DNA from 3 places in the Paenibacillus sp. Cedars genome. Region 2 is predicted to be linked to each of the others. Evidence: riboswitches for the same ligand, from Rfam matches in the RefSeq annotation. Region 2 holds a riboswitch; each other region holds the start of a gene.
What was found. A riboswitch is a leader RNA that binds a small molecule or an ion and turns the genes downstream of it on or off. The one in region 2 is predicted to bind thiamine pyrophosphate.

Region 1 (10,767 bases), 2.8 Mb from region 2:
AGGCCGTCAAGGATAAGACAGGTGACGGCAACCTGAACAATTTCATTCACCTTGTAAGTGACGACATGGCCATCAACGCGGTAGGGATGCCGGATGAAGTATACACACGGAACGTAGACATCGTCACGGAGCGCAAGACGGTGCAGGTTCCGAATCCTTCGGGAGAGTTGTATTCGGAAGCCTATAACAAATACTATCCAGAAATCTCCAAGAAAGTGGAGGATATGCGTGTCATGGTCATCACCGGGAAAGAACCGGTTGAGTCGTACGATAAATTGATTGAGACGATAAAAAATGATCCGAAAATGGCGGAAATTACGGAAGAGATGACGAAGGTATATCAAGAGAAGTTTGCAAAATAATGGAGTGATCCCAAACCCCGCAATGCGTGTGAATTCACGCATTGCGGGGTTTTTCGCGGGTGTTTTTCTAGAGGCATGAATATCGAAAACAGCCCCTCATGTTAAGTCTTTGATGTCTAATATCATACATCCTATAATTTTACATTAAAGTATAAAATATTACATGAGGGGAGGACATAAAGTCATGGAAACGAAGGAAGGCATAAAGTTTGATATCGAGCGAGAGCGGCACAAGCTTCACAAGATAAAGCAGCGGTATCGTGATTTTAATCATCCCAAAGTCCTCAGACAATCGATTGTGCTCGACGAACTGATTAATCAATATAATCGAGTCCTTAGAGAGAACAAGCCGATTGCTTGAACAATCGACTTGGCGTATGGATAGCTTTTCTTATAGTCCGTATAAGCGAACGGCATTCTCGTATAACCGCTCCCGCGCCGCAAGCACGGATACCCCTTGAAGCTCTGCCCAGGCAGCGGCAACGGCGGAGGTCATCCGAGGGTGGGTCATCTGCCCGGCAAAGGGACCTTCGAACGGCCAAGGTCCATCGGTCTCGGTCATAACAAGATGATCGGGGTACAGGCGAGCAATTTCACGAATTTCATCTTCATACAGGATATCAGGCGTAAAGGAGATATAATATCCGTTACCCGCCATCCGCAGCAAGGTGTCACGAGAGCCCTTAAACCAATGGAAATGGGCACGGGTGACGCCATATTTTTCGAGCAAGCGACATGCGGTTTCCGCATCTTCATATACAGCATGCAGAATCACAGGTTTATGATGCTTTTTCGCAAAAAGAATAAATTGTTCCAGTAGATATTCATATGGACGGTTATCCCACGAACGGCCCTCGGATTCAGCTTCTAATTTTGCATAATAGGGGAGACCCACCTCACCGACGGCAATCATGTCATCGGCATGTTCTTCCATCCAGTCCAGCAGCGCCTTCGTTTCAGCAGAGGAGGGGACAGGCTGCTCCGGATGATAACCGAATGCAGCCCGTACCATTGTTCCGTACAGCCGGGACAGCTCCAGATTCCGTTTGCAGGAAGCCAGATCCATAGAGACAGAGATGATGCTCTGAACCTCGCTATGCCGGATATCCGCCACAATCGCTTCCTGATCGGATAACGAATAACGGTCCAGATGAATGTGGGTGTCTAACAGTGGAGCTCCGGCCCCTGTTTGCGTTAGTGATTTCATCGTTACATACCCTTTCTACCAAGCTTTCTCGAAGCTCTGTGGCATTGATGTGATGGAAGCTGGATGATGAATGATTATTCTGTTTACGGTTCACGTTGTTACTGTCCGCGTTCTTGCTGCTCCTCCCGCATCATGGCGGATATTTCGGTTTTCAGCGTGATGAAGGATGGATCCAGCAGAATTTCCTCACGGCGTGGACGGGGGAACGGGACCTCGATTCGTTTTAAAATGGCCCCAGGCCGCGCCGACAGAATATAGATGCTGTCGGAGAGCAGAAGTGCTTCCTCAATATGATGGGTAATCATCAGCACCGAACGGCGCGTCTCCTCCCATATATCGAGCAGCCAGCGCTGCATATCACTGCGTGTCAGTGCATCGAGTGCGCTGAAGGGCTCATCCAGGCACATCACTTCCTGCGGGCTCATCAATGCGCGCAGGAAGGCGGCCCGCTGCTGCATCCCTCCTGAGAGGGTATGCGGATACGCCTTCTCGAAGCCGGCAAGTCCGGCCCGTTCCATCCAGCGCCGGGCATTTGCCCTGGCGACGGCCTTCTGGGTTCCTCTGAGCTCCTCGGGAAGCAGCACGTTGTCCTCCACCGTTCGCCAAGGGAACAGGGCAGGCTGCTGAGGCATGTAGGCAATGAGCCCTTTTTTTCCCGTTACGTCACGACCATCCATGAAGACTGAGCCGGAATCAGGAGCCGTTAAGCCACCGATGATGTGGAAAAGTGTGCTTTTTCCGCTGCCTGACGGCCCGATAATCGAGACGAATTCACCGGGCTGTACCTGAAGCGCAAGGTCATCCAGCACATGAACCTCGCTGCGTCGGTCGCGGAAGGTTTTCCGAAGGTTTCGTACCTCCAGCGCAGGCGTTCGAGAGGCTTCCACGGAGGGGGGATTAAGCCCACCCTGGACCGGCGGAGCAACTTGTTGTGTCATATCGCGAAATACCTCCTTCATTAAGGATGATCGTGTATTGGCCCATGACTGCTGGGCATTAGCTTTTTCGGTTCCAACGGATCAGCCGTTTCTCCAGCAGGGTGATAAGCAGAACCATCAGCAGGCTGAGCAGGACGATGACCAGAATCGCAACGAATACCCGATCCGTGCGGTAGCCGGATTTTTGCAGCATCATGTAGTAACCGATTCCCCGGTCGGAGCCGATCCATTCTCCGATGACCGCACCCATGACGGAATAGGTGGCCGCGATCCGAATCCCGGAGAAGATGGAGGGAAGGGCATGAGGCAGCTCCAGCTTGGTAAAGATTTGCCATGATGTAGCCCCCGCCATCTGCATGTAATTCATCATGGTGCGATCGGTTCGGGCGAGCCCGTCCAGAGCCGCAACGGCCACCGGGAAGAAGCAGACCAGGGTAATCACAATAACCTTGGGCAGCATGCCGAAGCCGAACCAGATCATGAGGAGCGGCGCAAGGGCGATAGTCGGTACATTCTGGCTAAGAATCAGAAGCGGATAAAGAGCTGTTTTGAGAAAAGGCACCATATGCAGAGCCAGTGAAATCACAAGTCCGATTGTTGTTCCGATGATAAACCCGATCAAGGTTAGCTGCAGGGTGGCTAATGTATGCTGGAAAAGACCGGCAGCACCGGTAACTGCCTCGGATCCGATCGCCGTTGGCGCAGGCAGAATAAATTTTTCGATATCGAAGATCGATACCGCCGCCTGCCATACCAGCAAAAAGAAGAGGACCGCCACAACAGGCGGCCAGACGGAGCTCCACCAGCTTCTCATGGACGATATTTCTCAGTCAGCTTATCCATGCTGATGCCGCTCGGATGATGTGCGATTTTGACCTGGGATATGATGCTGGGACTTCCCGCATTCACCAGCGCCTCATGCATGCGCTCGACGATCTTTAGCAGCTCGGAGAGTTCTCCTTCCATGGTTGTCTCCAGTGCATGGACCTCGTACTTCACACCCGAATCCTCAATAACCTTGATCGCTTCATCCACATAAGGGATGCTGTCCCGTCCACCCGGCGTCCGGGGTATCACTTGAATGCTCAAGAGGGTGTTCGCCATATATAATCCATCCTTTCGTGCAGCGATATGATTATGAAAGAGAGACAGCCTGCTGTCAGGCCGACTCTCTTCTTGATAGAAAAAGACCTTATGGTTGTTCCGGTAAAAAATCATTGGTGAACGCGCGGTCTGCATCAAGCTCTTTCTCCAGCAGTTTGCGCTCAAACATCCAGTCGGCATACCCCGACCATACTTCGGCTTTCTGTTCACCCCAACGAGGCGCATCATCCTGATAGCGGGGACTCAGCCATTTCTGGCTGGCCAGAACCAGCTCGGCATCCAGATCAGGCACGGCCTTCGAGAGCAGCGCTGCTGCATCCTCAGGATGCTCAATAGCATGGTTGTATCCTTTGGAAGTAGCCCGCATGAAGGCTTTGACAAGCTCAGGGTCCTCTTGGATCAGCTTCTCGTTGGTCACGATGACCGGCGTGTAATAATCGAGCTGGTCAGAGTAGTCCTTCACATAGATCATATCAAGCGGCTCATTGCGGAGCTCGGCTTCGATGCCCGTCCAGGCGTAGAATATCCAGGCGAAATCAATGTCGCGTTTGACGGCAGTAAAATAATCGGCATCGCCCATGTTGACCATATTAACTTTGCTGACATCGGCACCGTCGATCTCCATGATGGATTTCATGACAGCTTCCTCAACGGGGGAGCCCCAGCCGCCATAGGATTTACCTTCGAAATCTCCAGCCTTCACGATCCCTTTGTCCTTGGGAGCGGCAAAGCCGGATGTATTATGCTGAATGATCGCCGCAATGGAGACGAGCGGCAAGCCTTGCGTTCTGGCGAGGGTTACCCCTTCCTGATAGCTGATGCCGAACGGCACGTTACCGGATGCGACCAGCGTATCCGTTCCACCGGCTCCCGGCTGGACGATCTGGACGTTGAGCCCTTCCTCCTCATAATATCCGAGCTCCTTCGCTGCATACAGACCCGTGTGATTGGTATTGGCGGACCAATCGAGCATCAGCTGCACGTCACGGAGTTTCCCAGGACTCTTGGCGTCTTCTCCTTCAGCGCCTGTGTTCTTGTTCTGTCCGCCTGTACCGCATCCGGCCGCAACCATCAGCAGGACACAAGCGAGAAGCAGGGGGACCCATCTTCCCTTCTTCATCGTGTCTTCTCTCCTTATGAGTTCTATTTCTATTACCTCGTAACTCCACAAAAAAAACGCCCCGATAATCTCAGGACGCATGACGGCGTAAGTGTATAGTACGGCAAATATGGCTGCCGCAAACATTGGCTTCCTACGCTGGCATTACCCAGATCAGGTGTAAGGGTCAGTATCAAAGCGGATACACTCTCAGCCGGCTAAATTCCAGCTCCCCCGATATTTATGAAGTTTCGATCAGTACATCCGTTATTATAGTCCTAACACCAAGACCTGTCTAGTTTTCGAAAAAGGTCATGAACAGGACAGGCCTTATGTAGGGAACCGCGTTTAGGCAGCCCAAGAGTTCAGCATATGAACATTTTAAGAGATGAAATGTTGGATACCGTGCTGCGTGCGGGTTAACGCTGGAAGAACTCGATCCATTCCCCTTCGGGACCATGCACGAAGAAATAACGGTAGCCGTTCGGGAGAGTGACGATTTCCTCGTCCAGATGAGGAACTTCAAGTCCTTGGACGCGTGCATACTCTTCTTCAATATCATCCGTACTGACTGCAAAATGGTGCACCGTTCCTTCCGAAGGCAGCGAGTCGCTGTAACCCTGGATAAGTTCGACTTCCGTTTCGTCACTTCCATTAAATCCGAGGAACGCGAGTTGAATGACCCCATTGGTATGAGTCAGGCGATTCTTTAGTTCAAGGCCGACTACCGACGTGTAAAACGCTATCGTGGCTTCCAGGTTTCGGACTACAATACCAACATGATCCAATCGTTTCTGTGACACTGCCATACACCCTTTCCGGTTCGTATAAGATATGAAGAATAATATCATATGATTCCTATACGTCAAGTAGGTGATTGATATAGTAACTTTTCAGGTTTTCACGTGTTTAATTGAGTGTAGTCCTTGCATTTGAAGTACACCCGTCCAGTAGAAAAACTTCATTATATAGATCTTCTAGCGATGTGCCGGATAGATGATTTTTCTTTGATTTCCTCGTCTTTACTTTTGGATGGGTAAAAAGTATCATGAGGAATAGAGAGCTTAATTCAAAAGACCTAAATCATCCATCGTGTACAAGCTTACCTTTTTGCCAAGGGGGAGTGCTTATGAGTCCAACTCCAGCAGATCATCTGTGGATTCGACTCGCCATTATATATGCATTTATTCAGATAATGACTGTTCTGTGGATGCCTGATGCTTTATCGCTTCAGCGTGTGCTAGTCATTATTGCTCCTATGGCCGCCTCCGTGTATTTAATCCGGGTCAGCCGGCGTTATAAGGCACATCTTCGCAGGTTTTGGTTTATGGTAAGTATCGGACTGATGGCCGATGCAGCGGCCCGGATCGTCTCCTCCTTTTTTTTCGGGTTCGGGAAAGAGAGCGCTTTCCAGATATCCAGCTATTTCTGGGGACTGGAAGTGATCCTGTTCGCCAGCTGCCTCATCTATTTGTTCCGGCATGTTCAAGGCCCGCTAAGGGGGCTGCGGTTTATGCTGGATATCGTCATCGTTGGCGTAACGTTCATGACGGTGGGCTGGGAGTATTTAATCAAGCCCGAACTTCAGGACAGTACGTATTCGGGGGGGACTGGAAGCGTATGGGTGGATATGCTGTTTCCGCTGTGCGGAATGGTACTTATTTTCTTTACCGTGGTGTTGTATTTTAATACCAGGCAATTAGGGAAATGGGCGGTCATTTCATTAAGTCTTGGCGGAAGCGCTTATATTATGGGTGATGCTCTGCACTTTTATCTCGTCCATTTCGTGAATCTCGAAGTTCGTGCATATCTTGATCCTTTACATACGTTATCTGTGTTTTTCATTGCTTCTGCAGGTGCACAGCCCGCTCCCGATACCGGAAATCAAACGGTGAAAGAGAGGGAACCGCGTCCTGTAGGAACCTTGATTGTCAGATATTTGCTTCCATATGGCGTGCTGGGCGGAATGTTTGCCCTCATGGCGCAGCGGTTCGGTGGCTGGAACGGTCTGTTTACCGGTCTATCCCTGTGCGTCATTCTGATTCTGTTCCGCCAGATCCTGATCCAGTATGAGAATGACCGCTTGTTACATCGACTGCATGAAAGTCTGAGGCAGAGCGAATCGCTTGCTCACCGGGATGATCTGACGGGATTGTATAATCGTCGTTACTTCAACGCAAGACTGTCCAGCTCCTTGTTAGAGGCCGATCGGACAGGATCGCGGGTAGGGCTTCTCTACATGGACATGAATCGTTTCAAAAAGGTGAATGATCGTTATGGCCACCGTGCCGGAGATCTGTTGATCCGCAAGGTTGCATGCCGCCTTCAGTCGCTGGAATCCAAAGGGATTCTGGTGTCCCGTCTAGGGGGAGATGAATTCACCGTGATGATCCAGTCGGCCGGGGAGGATCAGGAGCTGATCTGGATGGCGGAGGAGATTTGGATGCTGCTCAGCGAGCCTTATGAACTGGAGGGATATGAAGTTAGAACGTCGCCGAGTATCGGCATTGCCGTGTATCCCGATCATGCCCGGAACGATCAGGAGCTCATTGGCCGTGCGGATGCAGCGATGTATGCCGCGAAGGAGCGGAATGCCCGCTGGCACTTCGATGTGGACCGGACGATGCAGCTGCAGCTTTTGGATCAGAAGATTGAATAAGGGATGGATAACCAGAAATATCGACAATGCGTTGTTAAAAGCAATATAAGTCGATTTTTGTAGATTAAAACCCTATCATTGCACGAATCTTGCGCATTTCTCATAAAACAGGTCATAACTTCGATATAAAATCCATAAAATGCAAAGAAATCATATTCAAAATGCCGATAAGAAGCATAGTGAGAGCTAGCTTGCCAAGGAGGACGAACATGATTTGCGACAATTGCAGCACCTTTGAACCGATTGAGGACCAGGGGACCGTTCATATGAAGCCTGCAAGCGGTGAGCTTATTGGCTTGCTTGCACTGAACGGCTACACGGTACAAGAGAACAATGAGGGTTGTGCTGTGAACTATAAGGAACTTGCGGAACTAATCTCCATGATAAAGTGTCTGCAACCCCTTCCGCTGAAGATTCGTCAAGAGCTGTCCTTCTGTGTTACCGGTGGAGAAGCTCCACAGATCCGGCATACGTGGACCCCTATGCAGAAGTTCGAGCTGCAGATGGAGCATTACGATATGGTCAATGTCATTTTACATAAGCAGTTTACGAGCTATATGCAGCCCATTGTAGATCACTTTGAGCAGATCGTTGCATATGAGTTTTTGCTTCGTCCGATAGAGGGGGGAGTCGCGTTCCAACCGTATGAGCTGTTTGAGACCGCCCGAAAAACCGGACTGCATTCTTTTCTGGACCGAGCGGCACGAACCTGTGCAATTGAAACCAGCGCAGAGTGGCTTCCTTTAGGTGTGAAACGTTTCGTAAACTTCCTGCCATCGTCGATATATGATCCTCAGATGTGTCTCAGTCATACTTTTAATACCATCGACAGGCTCCATTTGGATCCGAGGGATTTCGTGTTTGAGGTTGTGGAGACCGAGAAGATCGATGATGTGAAGCACCTCCAATCGATATTCGAGGTTTATCGCAGTCACGGGATCTCGGTAGCCATGGACGACGTAGGGGCGGGCTATTCCACGTTGGAGCAGATGATCAGGCTTAAGCCGGATTATGTGAAGATCGACCGGAGTCTTATCGACCATTGCGATCGAAATGCCGCCCAGTAGAAGCAGCTTGAAATGATCACGAACATGGCTCATGATTTCGGGGCTATGGTGCTGGCTGAAGGCATTGAGAGACGGGAGGAGTTTCATTTTTGCCGAGATATCGGGATCGAGCTCTCGCAGGGGTATCTGTTCGGTAAACCATCCGAGCGCCCTCCGCGTGATCCGCATTCTCAACTGATCTATTCATAGCCTACATAATCGGTAAATACCTGCCAAAGTGAGAATGAAGCTCGCAGCTGATTGGTGAAGCCTTGGCTTGGACCCTGCAAATACAGATACCTGCCAAGGATGAGAATGGGCCCCTTCATAATGAGAAGGGATGCTTGAGGGGCCCATTCTCTATATACAAACAAGAGCCCTGGAATAATATCCAGGGCTCTTGTTTATGGGAGGGGAAGGGACATGATGTCCCCGTTGTCCCCGTACCGCTTATCTTGCAGCTTTTACCTCTCCAAGTCCGCTAATGCTGTATTCTTTGCCGTTCACGTTCAGGACAGCAGGTGTATCCGTCTCGTTCACGATGATGGTCTCGCTGCCTTTCACGTTGACCTTCAGTCGGGATCCACGGAACATGACCTTGAAGGAGAAGGAAGACCAGTGACCCGGAATGAACGGATTCAGGTGCAATACGCCGTCTTTTACACGAAGGCCGCCGAAGCCGTGCACAACGGACATCCAGGTTCCTGCCATGCTGGTTGTATGACAGCCGTCCTCGGTATCGTTGTTATAGTTGTCGAGGTCCAGGCGAGCTGTACGAAGGTACATCTCGTACGCTTTCTCCTGATATCCAAGCTCGCATGCGAGAATGGAGTGTACGCAAGGAGAGAGGGAGGACTCATGTACCGTGAACGGTTCATAGAAGTCGAAGTTGCGTTTTTTCGTTGCCAGATCGTACTGGTCGCCCAGGAAGAACAATCCTTGCAATACGTCAGCCTGTTTGATATATACCGAACGCAGAATGCGGTCCCAGGACCAGTTCTGATTCAGCGGCAGATGTACAGGGTCCAATTCCTTAACGGGAACAAGTTCCTTGTTGAGGAAACCATCCTGCTGCAGGAATACGCCGAGCTCCGCATCTTCCGGATAGTACATTTTGCTGATGATATCCTGCCACTTGTCCGTTTCTACCTCTTGCAGCTCGAGCTTCGCCGTAAGCTCTGCATAGCGGGAATCCTCGTTCTCTTTCAAATATTCCAGCACATCAAGGGTGTATTCCATCGTCCAGCTGGCAATCCGGTTGGTATACCAGTTATTGTTCACATTGTTCTCGTACTCGTTCGGTCCGGTTACACCCAGCATCATATACTGATCCTTCGCGGGGACATAATTCACGCGCTCTTCCCAGAAACGGGAAATTTCCACGAGCACTTCCAGTCCGTATTGACCAAGATAAGAGAAATCGCCGGTATAGTTAACATAGTTATAGATGGCGTACGCAATGGCGCCGTTACGGTGAATTTCTTCGAACGTAATTTCCCATTCGTTATGGCATTCCTCACCGTTCATCGTCACCATAGGGTAGAGAGCACCTTTGGTGAAACCAAGCTTCCTGGCATTTTCCTTCGCTTTTTCCAGGTGTTTATAGCGGTAGATGAGCAGGTTGCGGGAGATGCTGGCATCCGCGGTGCTCAGGTAGAATGGCAAGCAGTAAGCCTCGGTGTCCCAATAGGTGCTGCCGCCGTATTTCTCCCCGGTAAAGCCCTTCGGTCCGATGTTCAAGCGGTCGTCCTCGCCGCTGTAAGTCTGGTTGAGCTGGAAAATGTTGAAGCGGATCGCCTGCTGGGCTGCCACATCGCCTTCGATAACGATATCGCTTTCCTTCCATTTGTCGCCCCAAGCTGCAGCTTGCTCCTTCAAGAGCAGCTCAAATCCGGTTTCGACGGCCGGCTCCAGCACCGCACGCGCTGCGTTCACCAGTTCGCCCAAGCCATGATTGCGGGAAGTGACGTTGGCGACATATTTATAGACGGTGATGACCTCACCTTCTGATACGGATACACTTGCACGGTTGGCGGCATATTTCTCTTGTTCTATCAGCTCTGCTTGCACATCAAGCTTTTCGCCGTTCTTCACGATGTTGTAGGACATCACGGACGTCACATGAAAATCGAGTTTCTTGGTTTTTACAGTTAAGGAAGCTGATCCTTGAGCCGCTTCCTTGAACACTTCCAGCCAGAACTTCTCGTCATAGTTGGAGTCTTTGTTCTTCACATCGCCATCAAGATAAGGCGTGATGGTCAGCTCACCAGCAAAATTAAGCGGGGTCACAGCATAACGGATGGCTCCGATCTCATGGCGCACAATGCTCACAAAGCGGATGGCTTCGACTTT
Region 2 (10,767 bases):
GCGAGAAATGGTTTACGGTGCAAAAGATCATGACGGTACTTTGCGAATTTGTACTTAGAGTGAATGGGGAATGGACAGGGGAAGGCAAGATGCTGTTTCGGCTGTTCCACCGTTTCAGCACGACCTTGGGAGATCAATTGGAGGTTTCGCTTTCAGCGATGTATCGACAGGATGATCCCTCCCTGCTTCTGGCATTCACAGAGCAAATGCTGAACCCGTTCGGGGGCATGCTTCTTGTGGGTTATGAGGAATAGATTTTAACTGGTGAGCAATAAGAGAGGTACATTAGCCGTGACGTTCGCCTTCCACGACCAATACAATAATCATGTGATTCGGTCACGTCATTCTTTAAATCCAGGAGGGATCTTCATGAGCGGAGTATATGGTGGTGGATGGGGTAATTCAGTAGGTATTATTTTGGTTCTCTTCATCCTGCTCGTAATTATCTCGAGTGCTTGGGTTTAATTCGTCAAGCTCTTGGAGCAAATCGCAAAAGCCCGGCATGCGCCGGGCTTTTGCCTGTTATATAGAAGTGATCACGGTCTTGGCTTGGCTGATGGACTGTGTGCAGACACGACTGCGGTCATGACAAGGTGACTGCTGTCCGATTGGATCGCATGCAAAAACGCATCTTCGAGGGATTCAAACACCTTGGAGATGGAGCCGTCCAACCGGCTGGCATAGTGAACGCTTCCGGCGAACGTTCCTTTTTCCTTAGCCCGATGCACCTCTTTATAGATAACATCCATGTAATGGTCTGTACCCAGTGGATAAAGGGCAAATTGGCAGGCTGTATCTATATCGGCATTCTTCCCAATCTCGCGATTCAAACGCTCCGAATCCTCTGACATATATACATCGGCTTCCGTATCACCAGGGCAGCCAATAGAATAAGTTCCGTTAAAGATGGTGTGCACACCGCTTGCTGCCGCATAAGCAAAAATCGCCCTCGTTACATCAAATACATGCTCCGCCCGTCCACGAATACAGGTGCTCACATCATCCGTCTGAATCCATACTTTCCCCGTGTTGACGGATTTCAGCGCGTCCATAATGACTTCCACAAATCGGTCAGTCATCGGAAACACCGAGAATCGGCATCCGACGATGCGACTGGTTCCACATGTTAGCTCACTCATTGTTGTTATCCTCCCCTATGATATAAATCCACGCAAAAAAACCGCACCCCGTGAAGAAAGTGCAGTTATGCCTACGTGAAAAAGTATAAACATAAATGCTACACTTCCCCACGCTAGTATGACCTAGATCGGGTGATAAGGGTTAACGGCAGCACGCCGTCTCTCAGCACATGGCACCCCTAGTACAGCCAACATGATATGCAGTTGGTCCCGGAACTATTGCCAGTTCAGGAAGACAAAGGTTTCTTGCTTGTGTTATTGTATCGTTTTGCCGGAAGATTTTCAATCATTCGATTTTTTTTTCGACATTGATCCAAATTGATGCAACCGATGAAAGACCAGACGCATCGTAGTTATAGAGAGGGGGAGATGGCCTGGATGTCATACAGCGCTTAAAACAAAAAGAAGAGGCGGCTCTCCGGGAATTGATGGAACAGTATGGAGATTATCTGCTTCGCACGGCGGTATTGCTGCTGCGTGACCGTCAAGCGGCTGAAGAGGCCGTTCAAGATACCTTTATCCAGGCGTTCGAGAATATCGCTCAGCTTCGTGACGGCGACAAACTTCGTAGCTGGTTGACCCGAATTGCAGTGAATCGATGCCGGATGCGGCAGCGAAAATGGGATTGGCGTCATATTTTTCCCATGCCGAGGATGGACCAGCATGTAAACGAAAGTGTACCTGCCGTGGATGAAATGCTGGGCGTCCATTGGCGTGAGGCTGAAATGATCAAATCAGTGCAGCAGCTGCCCTATACATACCGAGAAGTGATTACGCTCTATTATTATAATGAGTTGGGTGTTCAAGAAATTGCAGCGCAATTGCAGCTGAATATAAACACGGTTAAGGCACGTTTAATGAGAGGGCGGCATAAACTCCGGCAGATTGTTGTCGAGAAGGGGGAGAGCGATGCGTAGCGAAGAACAGGAAATGGCCGAACAACTAAAGCAGGAGCTGGAGGAAATTCGATTCCTGGGCGCAGAGAAGGTGATTTCTCGCACATTTCCAAAATCCAGCCGCGAACGTTTGTCTTCCTTGTGGAATAAGGAAGTAGAAATTTCTGCTGCCGCAATTGGTTGTTTTGGCGCAGCAGCGGCCGTTCTGCTGCTCGGAGGTTTGTTATGGAGGGAAGCAATTGTGAAACCTGCTGTTTCCGTGCCCTTGCAGGTGAGCAATGAACTGCTTGAAGCCGGGGGGAATTATTACTGGAAGGATCAGTACGAGAGGATGGTGGCCAGGCTTGAAAATTCGGGTCAAGATTAAACACCTGGTGTTGGGGGTTTCGGGTTTAATCCTCTTTGTTATGATGGTATCTATGCTCACACCTCGAATAGGGCTGCTGATTGCGGAGAAGCAGATAGAACAAGGCCAAGCTGAGGGGATAGCCAAAGTCATTGACCTTATTCATGAAGAAAGCAGCAGCAACCGGAAATGGGAGATGATCGAGAAGTATGTGATTGTGCCTAGAGCAACAGAGCTAGCTCATCGGTTTGATGTGTTTATTAGTCCGGGGTTCACCAGCACAGGAGGAAGCGCCGATCAGCAGATTCGTTTTACTGAGGATGAACGTTTGCCGCTGCTGAATCAATATGTGCTGGGAGCGCCAGCCGGAGAATATATGAAATATGCCGCAATAGACCTTGCGGAGCATTATTCGATGAATGGTGATGTGGAGGGAGCAGCGGATATATTGGAAACCGCTATCCAAAAGTTCGGGGATCTGAGCAGCGGATATTCTCCGGAGCCTGTTCTTTATTCCTATCAGCATGAATTGGTGCTGGAGCTTGCGAGCCTCTATGACAGGCTGGACCAGCCTGATCAGGCGGCGCTGCAATATGAGCGATTAGGGAAAGTCCTTTCTGGAGATTGGAGGGACATCCATAGTAAGGCCCTTTTATATCACTCGGAAATGCTCCTGCGTCGGGGGAGCCCCCAAGCCGCTATGGACGTGTTGAATCGGATATCAGAAGGGTCCGGCGGGAACTTTGCAAATTCGGATATCTCAAAACGGGCGAATCAGCTGAAAGGACGGCTGAAGAGGATTTTAGACGGAGAGACCTTGTCAACGGTAAGCGGAACCTTGCGAAATCGTGAGGGGGATCCGATTCCATTCGCAGGTGTATTTTTACGTAAAAACAACGATCTGAATCACAGTCTGCTGTTAAGCGAACCGTACCAAATGCTGACAGACGCGAACGGTCGCTATCATTTCGAGGGTGTAGAGCCCGGCAGGTATCAACTCGGCATTGGTTTGAATTATGAACAAATCAATGGCAGAACGTGGCCTGTAGAATCGGGGGATTGGGTGGAGGTCGCCCCGGAATCGACACGACGGATTGATGTCACGCTGCAGCCATTGATTCAATTGACAACTCCAGTAAACCATGATGAGATACGCGGCGACATGATCTATTTTGAATGGGAGGCTACACCCGAAGCCGCCTACTATAAACTGAGTGTTGGTATCGAATTTGGCAGCGGATCGATGATGACGGCGATGGATAACTATATTGAAGGGAATTCGCTGCGGGTTGCTGTTCAGGATCTGTATGATCTCAGAAGCGGACTTTCCTACGAGGATCCGCATGATTGGACGACCGTTGCACCTGAGAGTGTGCTTGGTTACTCGAACCCAGAGGCTCCCTATTTCTGGTCGGTGGATGCTTACAAGGAAGACGGCACGAAGTTAACAAGCAGCAGCGGGTACCGCCTCAATGAGAGCACCATGGGTTATTTACCGTATTTCTTGTTAAAGGGTCGTGAATTGACGCCGGAGGATCAGCTGGTACTCGAACGTAAATATGATGAAGCGCTCGCGGCCTATAGTGATAATGTGAGTGCGCATCCAGAAGATATTCACAGCTTAAGGATGAAACTCCGATTGCAACAGATCAAGGATCAGTTGTCCAAGGATGTAGATAACAGAAGTTCAGAGGAAACCTTATCCACCCTGCAGGAGATGATCGAACGGCATCCGGCACCAAGCTACCTGATGGATCTGGCGGATTACTTCTATAATAATGAAGATTGGGACAGTTACAATCCGGCATTCGATCGGTACTCCTCTGTACGGAGCGAAAGCGAGGATCATTCCTATACCGATTCTCTCCACGCAACAGCGCTTATGAAGCAGGGCAGGCTGGAGGAGGCGGAGAGATGGTTTGCGCGGGTGATCCGACAGGATAAATCCCACCGTTTTATCGGCAATTACCTCGCCGTTCATATGCTGCACAGCGGTTCGCTGGAAAGCACGCTGCAATTGGCCCGGAAATATCCGGAGCGAATGATGTCAAGCGATACGGATTGGGCTGTTCTGGTGGAGCGAATGCTGATCGAATCTGAGGGAAACTCAGGCTATACCGAGATACTGAAAGAGAAATTGCAATGGGGCATGAGCGGAGAGCGGGATGCCATTCAGTTGTGGACGCCGGGAGAGGACTTCCAAGAGATCAAGCCCTTCCTCCAGGCCTTATTACATGTTGATTAAGTAGAGTCGCAGTTTCACTGCTGGATAAAGTGTTGGTATGAAAAAAGGCCGCCTATCCAAGTTATCAAAAACTTGGGTGGACGGCCTTTTCCGCTAAGGACTTAGCTGTATACTTTCACGCGATCTTCAATCGGAGCAAATTCTTTTTCGCCTGGTTCAGCAACCGGTTTACCGAAAGGCATTTGAGCGATCAGTTTCCAGCTCTCTGGAATGTTCCATTCGGATTTCACCTTTTCGTCGATCAATGGGTTATAGTGCTGCAGTGATGCACCTAGGCCCTCTGCCTCCAGGGAAGTCCATACCACGAATTGCAGCATGCCGTTGGATTGGTTGGACCATACCGGGAAGTTGTCTGCATACAGCGCAAAGTTTTGCTGCAGGCCTGTAACGACGTCATTGTCCTCGAAGAACAGTACTGTACCGTATCCAGCGCGGAATGCGCCCATTTTTTCAGCCGTGGATTTGAATGCTTCTTCGTTACCGACAACTTCTTTCAAGATGCCCTCGGTCAGGTTCCACAGCTTGTCATGCTGTTCGCCGAGCAGTACAACGACACGTGCGCTTTGGGAGTTGAAGGAAGACGGAGTGTACTTAACAGCTTCGTTCACAATTTCCTGGATACGCTCGTCCGAAATGACAGGGTCCTTGCTGATAGCATAGTGGGAGCGACGATTTTTGAGTGCAGTTGAAAAATCTTTAGACATAAGAAAAAACCTCCTGATGTAATGGTGTTGCATAAGCCTGATAAGAAGATGTCCTTTAATTCAGGTAAATATGCATTTTAGTGAAGCATTTTGCTCATAATCATTATTCCATATCAACTAACAATTTGTTAGAAATGATATTTATGTTAGCATGTTAATATAATGAGTTGCAAATGTCAACAATTCAGAACGAAACTCAGAACTAAAAGTTTATCTTTAATACCCGCTTACTGAGAATTAAAACACTTTTCTAAGGTCAGTCCTCTGATTGCTTTACACGATATGTCGAAACTTCATATCATGAACAAATCGTGAACAAATGATACGCAGATGAGAAAAATTAAATGATTTTGATTCTCAATTAGGGTTGTCGAGTGAGAATGAGAGTGATATAATGCATATCAGAACGCAATTGATAATCAATCTCAGTGAGAAGCTGATGAGATTGCGGACTGTCGGATATTCAGAGACATACGCATAGAAGGAAGAGCCATGAAGATTAGATACTTATTTGCAGCCGTTGTGGTACTCTCCATAATCTCATTATTTATTGGAGTTAAGGACATTTCACCACTGGAACTGTTCTCCATGTCAGAACAACAACAACATATTATGCTTGTCAGCCGGATCCCGAGGCTTGTCAGTCTTATACTGGCAGGGGTCAGCATGAGTATCTGCGGATTGATCATGCAGCAGTTAAGTCGCAACAAATTCGTGTCACCAACAACAGCGGGTACGATGGATTCCGCGAGACTTGGAATTTTGGTTGCCATGCTGGTCTTCACAACAAGCGGTCCACTAATCAAGATGCTTGTGGCATTTGTATTCGCACTAGCGGGAACCTTCATCTTTATGAAGATCCTGGACCGGATCAAGTTCAAGGACGCCATCTTTATTCCCCTCGTTGGACTGATGTTCGGTAATATTGTTAGTTCGATAGCAACCTTCTTTGCTTACAAATATGATCTTATTCAGAATATGTCCGCATGGCTCCAGGGTGATTTCTCCATGATCATCAAGGGACAATATGAAATGCTATATATTAGTATCCCGCTTGTCATTCTGGCCTACCTGTTCGCTAACAAGTTTACGGTAGCCGGGATGGGAGAGGAGTTTGCAACGAACCTTGGTCTCAAGTACCGGAGAGTTGTGAACCTGGGATTGGTCATTGTAGCGCTGGTCACCGCATCCGTCGTTCTAACCGTCGGCGTGATTCCTTTTCTCGGTCTGATCATACCTAATATCGTTAGCCTGTATCTGGGAGATCACTTGAAAAAAAGCCTTTCGCATACCGCGCTGCTGGGGGCCGGATTCGTATTGTTCTGTGACATCCTTGGCAGGATCATCATTTATCCCTATGAGATTCCAATCAGCCTGACCGTGGGCGTCCTTGGAAGCGGTATATTCATTTTCTTACTGATGAGGAGAAAGGCTTATGACTTATAAAGCCAAAATCGGCCTGTTGGCCGCGGCGGCAATCATCCTGGTGGCAGTCTTTCTGTTCATTGATCTTGGCAGCAATTGGGACTACGCGCTTCCGAGAAGGATCAAAAAGGTGCTTGCTATTATTCTGACCGGCGGAGCCATTGCTCTGTCTACCACGGTGTTTCAAACGGTCACGAATAACCGGATACTAACGCCGAGTGTTATGGGATTGGATTCCTTATATATTCTTATCCAGACAACGGTAATCTTCGTCTTTGGATCGTTTACGCTGTACAAACTGGGCAGCAATGTGAACTTCCTGATTAATGTCGGAGCCATGATATTGTTTGCTGGAGTTTTATACAAAATACTGTTCAAAAGGGAAGGGAATAATATTTACTTCCTGCTGCTCATCGGTATGATATTCGGTACGCTGTTCTCCAGCATGTCCTCCTTCATGGAGGTGCTGATTGATCCGAATGAGTTCCAGTATGTGGCGGACAAAATGTTTGCCAGCTTCAACAACGTAAAGACGGAGCTGCTCATTCTTGCCATGATTGTGGTTGCTTTGTCACTTCTCTATTTTGCTCGATTCGCCAAGTATCTAAACGTGCTTTCACTTGGACGTGAGCAGGCGATCAACCTCGGTGTGAATTATGATTACGTGGTGAAGCGGCTCCTGATTATTGTCGCTGTTCTGATCTCTGTAGCAACTGCGCTGGTCGGGCCGATTACATTCCTGGGACTTCTTGTTGTCAATGTTGCCTATGAGGTTATGAAGACATATCGGCATTCATACTTAATCACAGCTTCTATACTTATTAGCATCATCGCGTTAGTGGGCGGTCAACTGGTTGTCGAACGGGTGTTTACGTTCTCCACAACGCTCAGTGTTATCATCAACTTCATCGGCGGTGTCTACTTCATATACCTGCTTCTAAAGGAGAGTAAAGCATGATCCAGGTTACGAACGTATCGAAAGTCTATAGCGGCAAAAAAGTCGTTGATAACGTGTCGGTTACGATCCCGAAGGGGCAAATCACTTCCTTTATCGGCCCTAACGGTGCCGGTAAAAGTACTTTGCTGTCCATGATAAGCAGATTAACGGGCAAGGACAGCGGTCAAATTACGGTGGATGGCAAAGAGGTCAGCCAGTGGAAAAGCAGCGACCTTGCGAAGAAGGTTTCGATTCTGAAGCAATCTAACCATATCAGTCTTCGTTTGACCGTGCGGGAACTCGTATCTTTTGGCCGATTCCCTTACTCTCAAGGCAGGTTGAATGCGGAAGATGAGAAGTTCGTGGATGAAGCGATCTCGTATATGGAGCTCGGAGATATGCAGCATAAATTTCTTCATCAGCTCAGTGGCGGTCAAACCCAGCGTGCTTACATCGCTATGGTTATCGCCCAGAATACGGAGTATATTTTGCTGGATGAGCCACTGAACAATCTGGATATGAAACACTCCGTGCAGATCATGAAGATTCTTCGAAAGCTTGTCGCCGACATGAATAAAACGATTGTTATCGTGATTCACGATATCAACTTCGCTTCCTTCTACTCGGATTACATCGTTGCCTTGAAGGATGGCGCTATTGAGAGCGAAGGGAAGACCGAGAGCATCATTCAGAGCAATGTTCTGCGCGGAATCTACGACATGGACATTGAGATTGAAGAGATTAACGACAATAGAGTATGTGTGTACTACGCCTAATCTATAACAACGTTTGTAAGGGATAAGGAACGGTTCAACTGCCATCGGCAGGTTCCTTATCTCTGCTAAAATAGCTGGGGCTGCCTTGCGAAGGGACGGCATGATTCAATCTGTCCTTATTTAATTACTAATTCAACCATACATTCAAATATATGTTGAAGATCAATATGAAGCAGGAAAATACAAATATAAAAGATGGGGTGTACGTAATGAAAAAATGGTTAACTTTATTCATGGTAGTAATGTTCACGATTGTACTCGCAGCTTGTGGTCAAGACGATAAAACAACAGGTGCCGATGGCGGAGACGCTGCAGGGGATACGCCTCCAGCCGATGCGGAAACAATTAAGATCACCCACCAGCTTGGTGAAACCGATGTACCGAAGAACCCTTCACGTCTGGTTGTATTCGATTTTGGTATTCTGGATTCCGTAGATAAATTGGGCGTTGAAGTATTAGGCGTTCCGCAAGCAAATATTCCTGCTTACTTGTCCAAATTTGAAGATAAGAAGTACGAGAATGTAGGGAGCCTGAAAGAGCCGGACTTTGAGAAAATCAACAGCATTGATCCCGATCTGATCATCATTTCCGGCAGACAGCAAGATGCCTATGAGGAACTGAGCAAAATTGCTCCAACGATCTTCTTGGGCGTGGATACAAGCAAATACATGGAATCCTTCAAATCCAACATGAACACGCTTGGTCAAATCTTTGGTAAAGAAGCAGAAGTTGAGAAAGAAATGGCTGCCATCGATGAGAACATCAAAGCGCTGAATGAAAAAGCAACGGCAACAGGCAAGAAGGCATTGATCATTCTTGCTAACGAAGGCAAAATCAGTGCATACGGTCCAGGTTCCCGTTTTGGTATTCTGCATGATGTGTTTGGTTTCGGAGCAATAGATCCTAACATCGAAGTCAGCACACATGGTAAAGATATTTCGAACGAGTACATTGTAGAGATGAACCCTGACTATCTGTTTGTAGTTGACCGCGGTGCTGCTGTTGCCACTGGCGAAGGGGAATCAGGCGCTAAAGCGGTAGTTGAGAATGAGCTTGTAAAAACAACCAATGCCGCTAAAGACGGAAACATCGTTTACTTGAACCCGGATTTCTGGTATCTTTCCGGCGGCGGGTTGACTTCCGTATCTGAAATGATTACTGAAGTTGACGCAGCTATTAAATAATCCAAGACCCTTTCCGAAGGGAACGGTAATGAACATAGAAGACACCGGAGCAGCTTTTACCAGGCGCTCCGGTGTTTTATTTTTTTGCATTAGGGTAAGTGGTTAACGGATAATAAGATAAGGCAGATGTTGACGTAATAAGATGATGATCATCAGGCTCGCTCAACCTGGAATAGTCGATTAGGAGGAGGTCTTTATATGTATCGGAATCAAATCTATATAGATGGACAATGGGTTCAGACCGAGGAGCAAATGGACGTATATAATCCGGCGAACGGGAAGGTTATAGGCACCGTGCCTAAAGGCGGCAAGAGAGAAGCCCAGCAAGCGGTGGATGCTGCAGCGGCAGCTTTTTCGGATTGGTCCGGCAGAACCGCGAATGATCGCGGGGAACTGCTTCGCCGGTGGCATCAGTTAATTGCAGATCATACGGATGAATTGGCCCGAATCATGACCACGGAGCAGGGGAAACCGCTGAAGGAAGCAGCAGGCGAGATTCGATATGCCAACAGCTTTGTTGATTGGTATGCGGAAGAAGGTAAACGAATATATGGCGAGACCATACCCGGTTCTTCCAGTCGTCAACGTATCATCGTGACCAAGCAACCAGTGGGTGTTGTAGCTGCCATTACGCCTTGGAACTTCCCGGCTTCGATGATTACACGCAAGGTAGCCCCTGCGCTGGCAGCTGGCTGCACCGTAGTTATCAAGCCGTCCGGTGAGACGCCATTCACGGCGATCAAGCTGGTGGAGCTAGCAGATGAGGCGGGCATTCCTGCCGGGGTAATCAACATCGTAACTGGACCTTCAGGTGATATCGCTGACGTGTGGCAGAAGGACAGTCGGGTGAGAAAACTGTCATTCACGGGTTCAACCGAAGTGGGGAAACAACTGATGGCTGGCGCTGCGGCCAATGTGAAGAAAATATCGCTGGAGCTTGGTGGTCATGCTCCATTTATCGTGACAGATCAGGCAGACCTGGATCAAGCGGCAGCGGGATTAATCTCTTCCAAGTTCCGCAATGGGGGACAGACCTGTGTATGTGCCAACCGGATTTATGTTCAAGAATCAGTTGCGGAGAAGTTCGCAGCGAAGTTTACGGAGCTTGTCAAACA
Region 3 (10,767 bases), 1.1 Mb from region 2:
TTTCCCCGCTCCGTTCGGCCCTACCACCGCAATAAATTCTGCCCGATAAACTTCTGCCGAAGGGAGAGAAATCACAGGTTTATCCCATCTCAGTCCCTTGAAATCCTCTAAACGGATCACAGGCTCTCCATCTAAAGGGTAAGGCAGGGCAGCCTCGTGCAGGAGATTCCCCAGATCTTCGCCATAGGCATCAACCGGAGCAAACAATTCCCGGCCGGCCCGGGTCTGAGCATAATCTTCCCACACGCCGGGATACCAGATTCCATAGGATTTAAGCTCGCACTCATACTTAGCAAATACTGCCGCCGGCGGTCCATCGCCCAGAATAACGCCATCCGGACTGAACAGAACGACACGATCCACGTATTTCGCCATCTCTTCGATCCGGTGCTCGACGATGATCAGTGTACGTCCTTCCGATACGGATTTCACCGCATCCCAGATCTGCTCCCGTCCTTCCGGGTCAAGCAGTGCGGACGGCTCGTCAAGGAACAGCACCTCCGGCTCCAGCAGCAGGGCGGAAGCCAGCGCCAGCCTCTGCTTCATCCCTTGCGACAGATGGCCGATCGGCAGATGAAGCTCCTCCAAATTCAGCCCTACCTCATGCAGCGCCGCTTGCATCCGTTCCTTCATCTCGTCTCGGGGAATACTCAGATTCTCCAGTACAAAGGCCAGCTCCTCATCCACATACGGCATACAAAACTGCGTATCCGGGTCTTGAAATACGTATCCCCAGGAGCGCGGGACAATCTGTGCCTCACACTTCATCGGCACTTCCGTAGCGCGGGGAATCATTCCGCTAAGCACCTGGAGCAGCGTGGATTTGCCGCATCCGCTCGGACCAAGCAGCAGCACCTTTTCCCCGCGGGCTGCCGAGAACGAGAGATCTTTGAACATCAGCCTCTCTTCCCCGGGATACTTCAAGCGCAGTCCCTCCACCTGCACAGCCTGCTCCTGTTGAACCTCAGCGGACTGAGCCGGAAATAGGCTTACCGTGGCATTAGACATGGCGCGCATCATCCAGCGCTTCGTAATCCTTCTTCGACGCGGGACGCAGCAGAGACGTTACGCCTGTGCGATCCAGCGCCTTGGCCAAGAGCAGCATTAACAGACCTGCAATAACTGCACCGCTGATTACCCGCATACCGTATTTGGCCAGGAACATCCATGTCTGCAGATCATCCGTATAGCTGTAATAAAAGTCCATCATCATCGAACCGATGGCCGCTCCGGCCCCGGCAATCACCAAGGTCCACGCTGAGGTACTCCGATAGCGGAACGCCGCGAATACCAACTCTGCCCCCAGTCCTTGAATCAAGCCATATAACAATAGAGTCAATCCCCAGCCGCTGCCAAACAGCACCTCCACGTGGGCCGCAGCCACTTCCGCGATGATGGCCACGCCCGGCTTGCGAATTAACAAATAAGCCAGCGTAGCTGCCGCAAACCACATGCCGTAGAGCAGCTCATCCGCTTCAAAAAACAACGGTTTAAAAAGATTATAGACCGACCCCCAGAAGTGATAAATCACGCCAAACACAAGCGATACCAGCACCGTCACCAAAATATCGCTTAACCGCAGCCCTCTTCTGGGCTGAACCCCCAACTTCTCTTGCATTGATGTTCCCATAACAACCTGTACCCCTCTCCACCGCTATTTTTGTGTAAACACAACAAAAAACCGTCTGGAAAAACGCGCAGACGGAAAAATAGGCCCTATGTAGGCAGGGTCGGATATTCTCTACGCTGGCATTACCCAGTTCAGATTAACGGTCAACAGCGGATAATAGCTGCAATCTCAGCCTGATTCACTCAAGCCCCCGTATTCCCTATTCGGTTTTATGTTAATTTTAAAATACAGGTCCGCTCCAGAATTTGCAAGAACCTTTTTTCAAATATGGCTATTTATTGATTTCCATCTCATTCTATGTCAATATCAGAGTGATTGGCTTTTCCACCATCGTTATATTGCTTACACCTATGCACAAAGGAGAATGACATGGCTAAACAATTGCTGCGTCTGATGACTGAGCTCTCCTCCCGAAAATGGTTGTCCCGAATGATGGGGCATTGTTCCCACAGCCGGCTGAGCCGTCATCTAATACCTGCATTTATACGAATCTATCAAATTCCGGCTCATGAAGCGGAGAAAGAGATCCACGAATACCGCTCATTGAACGAGTTCTTTTCCCGCCGGTTAAAAATAGGCCTGCGTGCCATCGATGACACCGTCGATGCCATGGTAAGCCCTGTCGATGCCACTATTTCAGCAATGTGCGCCATTCATGCCGGCACCATTCTGAGTGTCAAGGGACAGGATTACACCCTGAGCGAGCTGCTCGCGAAATCCCCGAGAATGGAAAACTATATAAACGGTTATGCATTCGTATTGTATTTAAGCCCAACAGATTATCACCGCATCCATTCACCCGTAACCGGTGTTCAGGCGGAAAGCGAGCATCTGAAGGGGAAGGTTTACCCCGTGAATGACTTTGCGATGACCCATATCCGAACTGTGCTGAGCCGCAATGAGCGTCTCATTACCTACATTGCCCATGAATTCGGAGAAGTTGCCGTCGTGAAGGTGGGCGCAATGAACGTGAGCAGCATCCGTTACGCCGATGAGAGCGTTAAGAAATGGCAGATCGGCGATGAACTCGCGTATTTTGAATTCGGCTCTACCGTTGTGCTTTTGACGGAGAACGGCACGTTTAGCCCTCGTGGCGACCTGGAGCCCGGCTCCAAAGTAAAAATGGGAGAATTACTCGGTTTGCTGCACCCCTCCACGGCCAAAAAAGGGTAATTCCTGCCGCCCCAGCGCACATGACAAGTTAAGGCCATCAATCATTAGCAGCATGAATGATTAACGTCTGCCCAGCATCCGATAAATCATCTGCTGAAACCACCGGTCCGGCAGCAATCCCTTAATCCATGCGGTTATACGCGTGCCTTGGGGCAGCTTATATCGGAATCTCGGTTTGGACATGGAGGCAATCCTTGCCACGAGCTTCGCCACCTCCAGCGGATTTCCGCTTCCCCTGGCTGTCCGCTCGGAATAGTCCAGTACACCCTTCAGCATGTCGCTGTAGGGTGACCCTTCCTTCACCTCTAACTCACCAAAGCTCTTATTCCAGATCGGTGTGCCATAAGCACCTGGCTGAACCAGCACAACGTGCATGCCGAAGGGCATAAGCTCCAGCGACAGGCTCTCCCCGAATCCTTCAATCGCAAATTTGGAGGAAGCATAAGGTCCATAACCCGGGAAGCCGACCACGCCGCTGATGCTGCTCATGAGAATAATCTTGGAATTCTCGGTCCGGCGCATCAGCGGCAGCATGTGCTGTGTCACAGATACCGTTCCGAAGAAATTCGTCTCCATCTGTCTTCTCCACCCACTCAGCGGCACTTCCTCCACCATTCCGCCTACCGCTTCACCGGCATTGTTCACCAGCACATCCAATCGACCAAACCGCTGCTCCAAATGCAGGGCAACCGCCCGTATCTGCTCTTCATCGCATATATCCAATCGAACCCGATGAATTCGCTCTGCAACACCCGCCTGTTCCGCGCGGGTCATCAGCTCTTGAGCCGCCTCCGGTCTGCGATGCCCTGCAGCCACATCATATCCCGCTTGCGCCAGCTCCAGGCTGATAAGCAGCCCAAAGCCGCTGGAGGCCCCCGTCACCAATGCCACTTTTCCTGTCCCTGCAATCACCAACGGTTCACCACATATTCCGTACTTGCCACCAACAACGTCACTCCCATCACCTTTCTATTCCTTCAGAGTACCTTACCAACAAACTGACTCCCTTTGGCCTCAGCCGAACAAACTTTATGTATATGCTTAATATACCAAATTTCCGTTGTATGAATAGGTCTGGCACCCGAAGGTACACATAAGAAAAAAATACCTATCGCGTACTCTAAATATACGAGAAAAAGGGAGCCGGTTAGCTCCCTTTGCGGTTCATCCTGAGAAAAGCATATATGAAATCGGGATTCAACATCACCCGTATGAAGGCCAAGGCTCATTAAAACCACACATCCTGATGATCCTGATTCGTTGTCTTCATGCGGCGCAAGCGATTTCTGAATATACCGCAGCCACCGCGGCTGAAGAAACGACCGCGCACCCGTCTTCTTGGGCTCATTCCCCTCTCCCCCCTTCATAAAATTAAACTGTACGTCACATTTACCCTAAAGCGCTTACTATGAAACCCATAAGCCCCTTCCATCAAGCAGGTAAGTTATGGAAGGGTGGGGGAATCACCGAATTTCGGATGGGCTCTTGCCCGTATACTGTTTAAATTGACGGCTGAAGAAGAAAATGTCCCGATAGCCCAGCGCGTCGGCTACTTCCGTGACATTCATCCCTTGATGCAGCAGCAGATGCTGTGCCCGCTCGATCCGCATCTGAATGATGTAGGATTGCACCGGCGTACCGATCAGTTCCTTGAACTTGATCGAGAAGTAGCGGGGGGACAAACCCGCTCTCGCCGCCAAATCCTCTACCCGATGGGGAACCCCCGGATGCTGACGGACGTAATTCGCGATTTCATGGATCGCCTCTGACAGCTGATTGCTCGCTTTTTTGACAACGGGCTCATCCAGGTCCACACGCAGTAGATGAATCATCAGCTGCTTGAGAATCAGCTGACCCTCCTCCAATGCCCCGTAAGGCTTGTCCAGATACAATCGCACGTATCGTGCCAGCAAGTATTCAAAATCCATCGTTTCCGTCAGCTGGCGATACGGCGCAGGGATGTCTTGGACCGGATCGGTCACGTCAAAATGGATATATGTCAATACGAGCGGCTTCTGCGGATTATGCGTTGCACTCGTATGATCTCCAGGTCGGAACAGGAAGCAGCTTCCTTTTCCCACGGTAAAAGGCTCGTCATTCACCTCGACTGTGCCTTCCCCGCTCCATACATAGAACAAATCATAGTTCTGCATGGGTCTTTCGCGTTTCTGCCATTTCCAGCCCGGCTCACAGACGATTTTGGCAAGCGCAGGCATGATTATAAAAGAAGACGGCGATGCATTCAGCATCACGTCATTACCCCCTCATCTCATTTCTTGAAAATTATCTCTTTTCCATCATACCCGGTTTTTAAGTTTTTTGCATGTCCAGCCATGCCAAGGCTATTCGTCTAACCCCTTCCTCAATCATAGAAGCATCTAAATGCGAGAAGCCAAAGCAGGCGGCAGGCGGTCCAGGCGTGAGGTGATAGACCGCAGCATCCCGAAACATAACCCCTCGATTACGGGCTGCATTCCGCAGCGCCGCATACTCTTCCGCCGATCGCAGCCAGTTCGCGTACACGTGCAGACCTGCATCACCGGAGTGCAGGCAGAACAGATCAGAGGCATAAGCATCCATCGCTTGGTGAAGCGCCTCGTACCGCGCACCGTACAGCCTCGTCATCCTTCTTAGATGCCGTCCATAGCCACCTCTTACAATAAAACGCGCAAGCGCACGCTGCTCCAGTACGGCAGGCGAGATCGGCTCGTACAGAGCCTTGGCCTGCACGACCGCCTCTACCAGGCTTGGGGGCAGTACAGCATAACCGATGCGAAGCCCGGTAAACATCGTTTTGGAGAAGGAACCGACAAAGATGACACGCCCCTCGTGATCCAGCATTTTCAAGGGCTCGATTGGCTTGCCGCCCCAGCGGAATTCACTGTCATAATCATCCTCAATGATAAAGGCTTGACGGCTTCTCGCCCAATTGAGCAAAGCCCTTCTCCGCTCCAGCGGCAGCACAGCACCTGTCGGGTACTGACGACTGGGGCTTACGACCAGCAGCCCGGCATCCCAATCACACGGAATCAGTCCGGCCTCGTCAACCGGGGAGGGCAGCGGGATTCCGCCGCTAAGGCTTACACCCCGGTGGATTCCCTGATATCCCGGATCTTCCATGACCACATGATCACCAGGATCCACAAGCAGTTGAAATAACAGAACAAGCCCCTGCATCGATCCGCTGAAGATGACAATATGCTCGGGATCGACCTGGATCCCTCTTGTAAAGCGCAAGTGCCCGGCAATCGCCTGACGCAATTCCGTATCTCCCTCGGGCGGCGCTCCGCTCTGGAGTTGCGTTCCTCCGCTTCCGCCCGCGTAGGACAGGGCACTCCTCCATTCCGAATACGGAAAATCTTGAATGGGCATCCTTGCATTCGCGAATGAGATCGTACCTAGGGGAGGCTCTTGAATCGACATGAGAGCAGAGGCATATTCCCCGCTCTTCTCCATTAATCGCTGACCCCAAGCCGAGAGAACGGGTGCGCGATCTGCCGCCGGCGGCTGGTCTATCATAGCAATCCCCTTAGCCACATAGGTTCCACTGCCCGGTCTGGATACAACATACCCTTCTGCCATGAGCATGTCATAACTTTGTGCGGCTGATCCTCTGGACACCCCGTACAGCTTCGCCAGCTCCCGGGTTGCAGGAAGACGGGTTCCTTCCGGCAGCTTGCCGCTGTGTATCGCAGTACGAATGGCGTGATATAAAGCCAAATATTTATATCGATATTGTTCCACATACGTTTCGAAAGGCAATCCCAGCTCCATGTTACCTACTCCTCTAACCTTCGTAAGATTGGACTATATAAATTACTCTAAATTGGCGCTTTTTCCTTGTCAATGTTCATCGTATGCTGTTATTCAAAATGATAGAGGGAGAGTTTAATCATGAGAAGAGACGAATTTGCGATGGAAGACCCACATGAGGTCGAGGATTTCCTGAATGGCATGAGTTTTGGTTTCCTTGGAACGACGGATGAGGCGGGAATCCCTCGCGTCACCCCCTTGAACTTCGCCTATGTCAACGGTGCGTTTTATTTCCACGGCAGCCGAATGGGTGAGAAAATGGAGCATCTGCGCCGAACGCCAGCGGTCTGTTTTACCGTTGCCGACGAATATGCCCTCATCCCTTCTTATTTCTCCGATCCGGAGATGGCATGCCCGGCCACGGCTTTTTTCAAAAGTGTAACGGCTGTCGGAGAGGTGATCCTCGTCGATGATCTGGAGGAGAAAGCACTTGCGATGGAAGCTTTAATGAAAAAGCTGCAGCCTGAGGGCGGGTACCGCACCATCGATGCAAGCGACCGGGCTTATATTCCCAGACTAAAAGGGGTAGCCGTCATTAAACTTGCTCCGCAGCGAATGAGTGCCAAATTCAAGTTCGGTCAGAACCTGAAGCCGGAACGGCTGAACTCGGTCGTAGAGGAGCTTGAGTGCCGAGGAAAACACCGGGATGAGGAGACCGCGGAACTTATGTGCAAGTATCATCCTGGACCGCGTTAAAGCATTACATTTATCCGTGACGGTTCCAGGGGTAGGTGGTATAATGTTAGGCAATGAAAACGTAAAGGTAACACGTCATCTGCTCTCACGTTAACCAAAAGCAATCGGAAGGAAGGAATCAGTTCATGAACCCATTGGTTGGTCAATTGAATGAAAAAATGCAAGCTGGCAATCCGCATGTATACGACATGCTCTCCACACTCGGCAAAGAAATTTACTTCCCGAAGGAAGGCATCCTGAGCCAATCTGCGGAAGCAACGAGTCATGCGAAAAAATATAACGCGACGATCGGTATTGCCACCGAAGGTGGAATCCCGATGCATCTTGGCGTCATCCAAGACAAACTTTCGGCTTACCAGCCGAAGGATCTGTACCCGTATGCCCCGCCGGCAGGCAAGCCGGAGCTGCGCTCCGTATGGCGAAGCAAAATGATTCAGGAGAATCCCTCCCTGGAAGGCAAGAACTTCAGCAATCCGATTGTGACCAATGCCCTGACGCACGGACTTAGCATTGTAGCGGATCTGTTTGTGGATGAAGGGGATGCCGTTATTTATCCGGACAAGAATTGGGAGAACTACGAGCTCACATTTGGCATTCGCCGCCATGGCGTTCATGTAACCTATCCTCTCTTCACTGAAGATATGAAATTCAACGCCGAAGGACTTCGGCAGGCTCTGCTGAGCCAGAAGGATAAAGGCAAAGCTGTCGTTCTGCTCAACTTCCCGAACAACCCGACAGGGTATACGCCTGGCGCCCAAGAAGGGGCTGCCATTGTTTCCGCGATCCAGGAAGCTGCCGAAGCCGGCATTAACGTTGTTGTTGTTACGGATGACGCGTATTTCGGATTGTTCTTTGAGGATTCGTTGAAGGAATCACTCTTCGGCCGTCTGGCTGGCCTTCATCCTCGGGTGCTCCCCGTTAAAGTGGACGGTGCAACCAAGGAAGAATTTGTGTGGGGATTCCGCGTGGGCTTCATAACGTTCGCGGCTGACGATAAAGACGTGCTGGACGCACTGGAACAGAAGACCCTCGGCATTATTCGCGCGACGATTTCCAGCGCCTCGCATCCTTCGCAAACCTTTGTTCTGGAAGCGCTGAAGGCACCTGAATTCTACGAGCAGAAGGAAGAGAAATTTGTCATTATGAAGGGCCGCGCCAACAAAGTGAAATCCATTCTCGACAGCGGTAAGTATGGTGACGTATGGGAGTATTATCCGTTCAATTCCGGCTATTTCATGTGCCTCAAGCTGAACACGGTATCCGCGGAAGCGCTGCGCTCCCATCTGATCCATGAGTACGGCGTGGGAACGATCGCCCTCGGAGAGCATGATCTCCGAATTGCGTTCTCCTGTATCGATGAAGAGTACTTGGAGGATCTGTTTGATCTGGTTTACAGAGGGATTCAGGACCTGCAGCAGGCTTAAATTAAACGTTTGGAGATCACAAGGCCAATCCATCATACCTAATAAGACCGGGATTCCTCCCGGTCTTTATTTGTTCTTCAGCCATAAGAAGAATGCATCAACATACTATGACCAAGAAGACATCCCTCGGCTGAAGGAAATGTTTTTCATGGAATTATCGCATTTATTCAGCTTCGCAGAGAACTTATAATTTCTATATTCGTAAATAAGCGCTCGCCCATACACATAGCTCCTTTGCTACATACAATACCGTGTACTACAAATCAACGAACCGAAAGGGGAATGAACATGAGTGGAGTAGTAGAAGAAGCAAGATGTGGCGGATACGGCGGTGGATACGGAGTCGGAGCAATTCTGGTTCTCTTTATCCTGCTCGTTATCATCACTCGCTCTTTCTGGGTGTAATGACATCTAGATAACAGCGTACAGAAATCGCAAGTCTTCACGCGAGAAAGCACTGCGATTTCTGCAGCAATAACTTATACTATATCCTCACCCATAGAAGGCCGAGACGTCAACGTCTCGGCCTCTTCTATGTCTATTCGTCTCTATTCGTCATCTTCGTCCTCGCGGCGATTTTTTCGTGCAGCTGCGCTTCGGAACAGGAATACCAACACGATGCCTGCAGCTGCCGTACCGAGGATCCGGCCTGGAGCGCTGAAGATACTCGGAATGAGCGGAAGCCACAGGAGCACAGCCCAGAACATTTGCACCTGGAAGATCAGCTTCCCTTCATTGTCGCGGCGCGTTCCCTCCGGAAGCGGGTATACATGCAGCCAGAACGATTCAGGATGAAGTTTTCGCAGTGCGGACAGCTGGAGTCCGATAATCATAAGGCTAATCAGATACACCAGCACAGATGACAGACTATCGCGGGTTATCCATACAAGAAAAGCCGCAAGCAATCCGACCCGAATCAATATGCCCAGAATATCGCTGCGTGAGAGGCTCTTGATAAGAAGAAAGCGATATGCGCTCTCCTTCTTCCAAGCAAGCCCCTTCCCCCACCCGGACAGCCATTTTCGCGTATGCACGCGCTGTCCACGCTGAGGCACATTCACAAACCAGCTCAGGACCATCATCACCCGGCTTGCCTGCCTCTGCTCCACCGCAATTAATCGCTCCCAGGCTACCAGATGCCTCGCAGGTACGGACAAGGCGGCAGCATAGGTTAGAGCGAGCAGCCCCATAAATATGAACGCCCGGCCTGCTGGATGCCATAGCCAGGCGGCTGCGGCTAGCGCGGGAACGATCCAGCGAAGCACCCGATAGGCGGCAGCAGCATTCCTAGAAACCATAAGCTGCTCTTTCCAGCTTCCATAACTGGACAGCAATTTAAAGGCAATCAGGACCGCAAATGTAACCAAAAGCGGTTTAGGCGAAATATCGCTGCGTATGTACAATGGCCACAGGATTAGCATGACTAAGCCTAAGCCGATGATTTTATAAATGACTCCGCTGAACCAGCCCTTCCGGAAGTATTCCTTCATCCGAGATTCCTGTGGAATGAGGAACACCGTATCCGCAGTACGAAGATACGTGCGGATGCTGCTGTTTATCATGATGGGCACAAGTATGACCAGCATGATCCAGCGTATCGGAAGCTCTGGCGGAACTTGCTGCAGAAGGGCGGTATACCAGGCTGCGAATGCGATAAGCAGGAAGAGAAATACCACTGCCACGCCGCTCTGTATGACATAACCCAGATAGGGAAGAATCTCGCCCCAGAACTGTCCGCGTCGTTTGACATACAGCTCACGCAGATTCATTCGTTATTACCATCCTGAATCAACACGTTAAACAGCTCTTCCAGGGACATTCCCGGTCTTCCGGTTTGATCCTGGATTTCCTTCAGCGTCCCCTGAGCAATAATGCTGCCGCGGTGCAGCACGATGAACCGGTCGCAATAATTCTCGATCGTAGAGAGAATGTGCGAGCTGAGCAATACGGAAGCGCCGGATGCCTTCAACTCCAGCATAAAATCAAGCAGGGAGCGTATCCCCAGCGGATCAAGCCCCAGAAAGGGCTCGT

Region 1: another riboswitch for thiamine pyrophosphate. It lies ahead of B9D94_RS25655 (ABC transporter substrate-binding protein); the one in region 2 lies ahead of B9D94_RS09205 (YkoF family thiamine/hydroxymethylpyrimidine-binding protein).
Region 3: another riboswitch for thiamine pyrophosphate. It lies ahead of B9D94_RS04255 (ECF transporter S component); the one in region 2 lies ahead of B9D94_RS09205 (YkoF family thiamine/hydroxymethylpyrimidine-binding protein).

Annotation. Positions count from the first base shown of each region.
Region 1 is NZ_CP020866.1:5,237,646-5,248,412, reverse strand. Features, by position in the region: gene B9D94_RS25685 (extracellular solute-binding protein) at 1-362, shown strand, start outside; gene B9D94_RS25680 (aspartyl-phosphate phosphatase Spo0E family protein) at 547-723, shown strand; gene B9D94_RS25675 (TatD family hydrolase) at 754-1,569, opposite strand; gene B9D94_RS25670 (ABC transporter ATP-binding protein) at 1,668-2,507, opposite strand; gene B9D94_RS25665 (ABC transporter permease) at 2,566-3,321, opposite strand; gene B9D94_RS25660 (thiamine-binding protein) at 3,318-3,611, opposite strand; gene B9D94_RS25655 (ABC transporter substrate-binding protein) at 3,700-4,731, opposite strand; TPP riboswitch at 4,845-4,956, opposite strand; gene B9D94_RS25650 (VOC family protein) at 5,130-5,519, opposite strand; gene B9D94_RS25645 (GGDEF domain-containing protein) at 5,840-7,369, shown strand; partial or broken gene B9D94_RS31980 (EAL domain-containing protein) at 7,531-8,625, shown strand; gene B9D94_RS25635 (glycoside hydrolase family 65 protein) at 8,866-10,767, opposite strand, start outside.
Region 2 is NZ_CP020866.1:1,623,931-1,634,697, forward strand. Features, by position in the region: gene B9D94_RS09195 (nucleotidyltransferase domain-containing protein) at 1-254, shown strand, start outside; gene B9D94_RS09200 (YjcZ family sporulation protein) at 370-465, shown strand; gene B9D94_RS09205 (YkoF family thiamine/hydroxymethylpyrimidine-binding protein) at 537-1,139, opposite strand; TPP riboswitch at 1,228-1,330, opposite strand; gene B9D94_RS09210 (sigma-70 family RNA polymerase sigma factor) at 1,568-2,056, shown strand; gene B9D94_RS09215 (hypothetical protein) at 2,049-2,402, shown strand; gene B9D94_RS09220 (carboxypeptidase-like regulatory domain-containing protein) at 2,380-4,626, shown strand; gene B9D94_RS09225 (nitroreductase family protein) at 4,728-5,330, opposite strand; gene B9D94_RS09230 (ABC transporter permease) at 5,823-6,776, shown strand; gene B9D94_RS09235 (iron chelate uptake ABC transporter family permease subunit) at 6,766-7,713, shown strand; gene B9D94_RS09240 (iron ABC transporter ATP-binding protein) at 7,710-8,468, shown strand; gene B9D94_RS09245 (siderophore ABC transporter substrate-binding protein) at 8,678-9,652, shown strand; gene B9D94_RS09250 (NAD-dependent succinate-semialdehyde dehydrogenase) at 9,851-10,767, shown strand, end outside.
Region 3 is NZ_CP020866.1:559,754-570,520, reverse strand. Features, by position in the region: gene B9D94_RS04260 (ABC transporter ATP-binding protein) at 1-1,008, opposite strand, end outside; gene B9D94_RS04255 (ECF transporter S component) at 1,001-1,630, opposite strand; TPP riboswitch at 1,722-1,834, opposite strand; gene asd (archaetidylserine decarboxylase) at 2,000-2,803, shown strand; gene B9D94_RS04245 (SDR family oxidoreductase) at 2,864-3,715, opposite strand; gene B9D94_RS04240 (helix-turn-helix domain-containing protein) at 4,267-5,052, opposite strand; gene B9D94_RS04235 (MocR-like pyridoxine biosynthesis transcription factor PdxR) at 5,114-6,577, opposite strand; gene B9D94_RS04230 (pyridoxamine 5'-phosphate oxidase family protein) at 6,698-7,312, shown strand; gene B9D94_RS04225 (aminotransferase class I/II-fold pyridoxal phosphate-dependent enzyme) at 7,438-8,736, shown strand; gene B9D94_RS04220 (sporulation protein YjcZ) at 9,025-9,141, shown strand; gene B9D94_RS04215 (ABC transporter permease) at 9,285-10,505, opposite strand; gene B9D94_RS04210 (ABC transporter ATP-binding protein) at 10,502-10,767, opposite strand, start outside.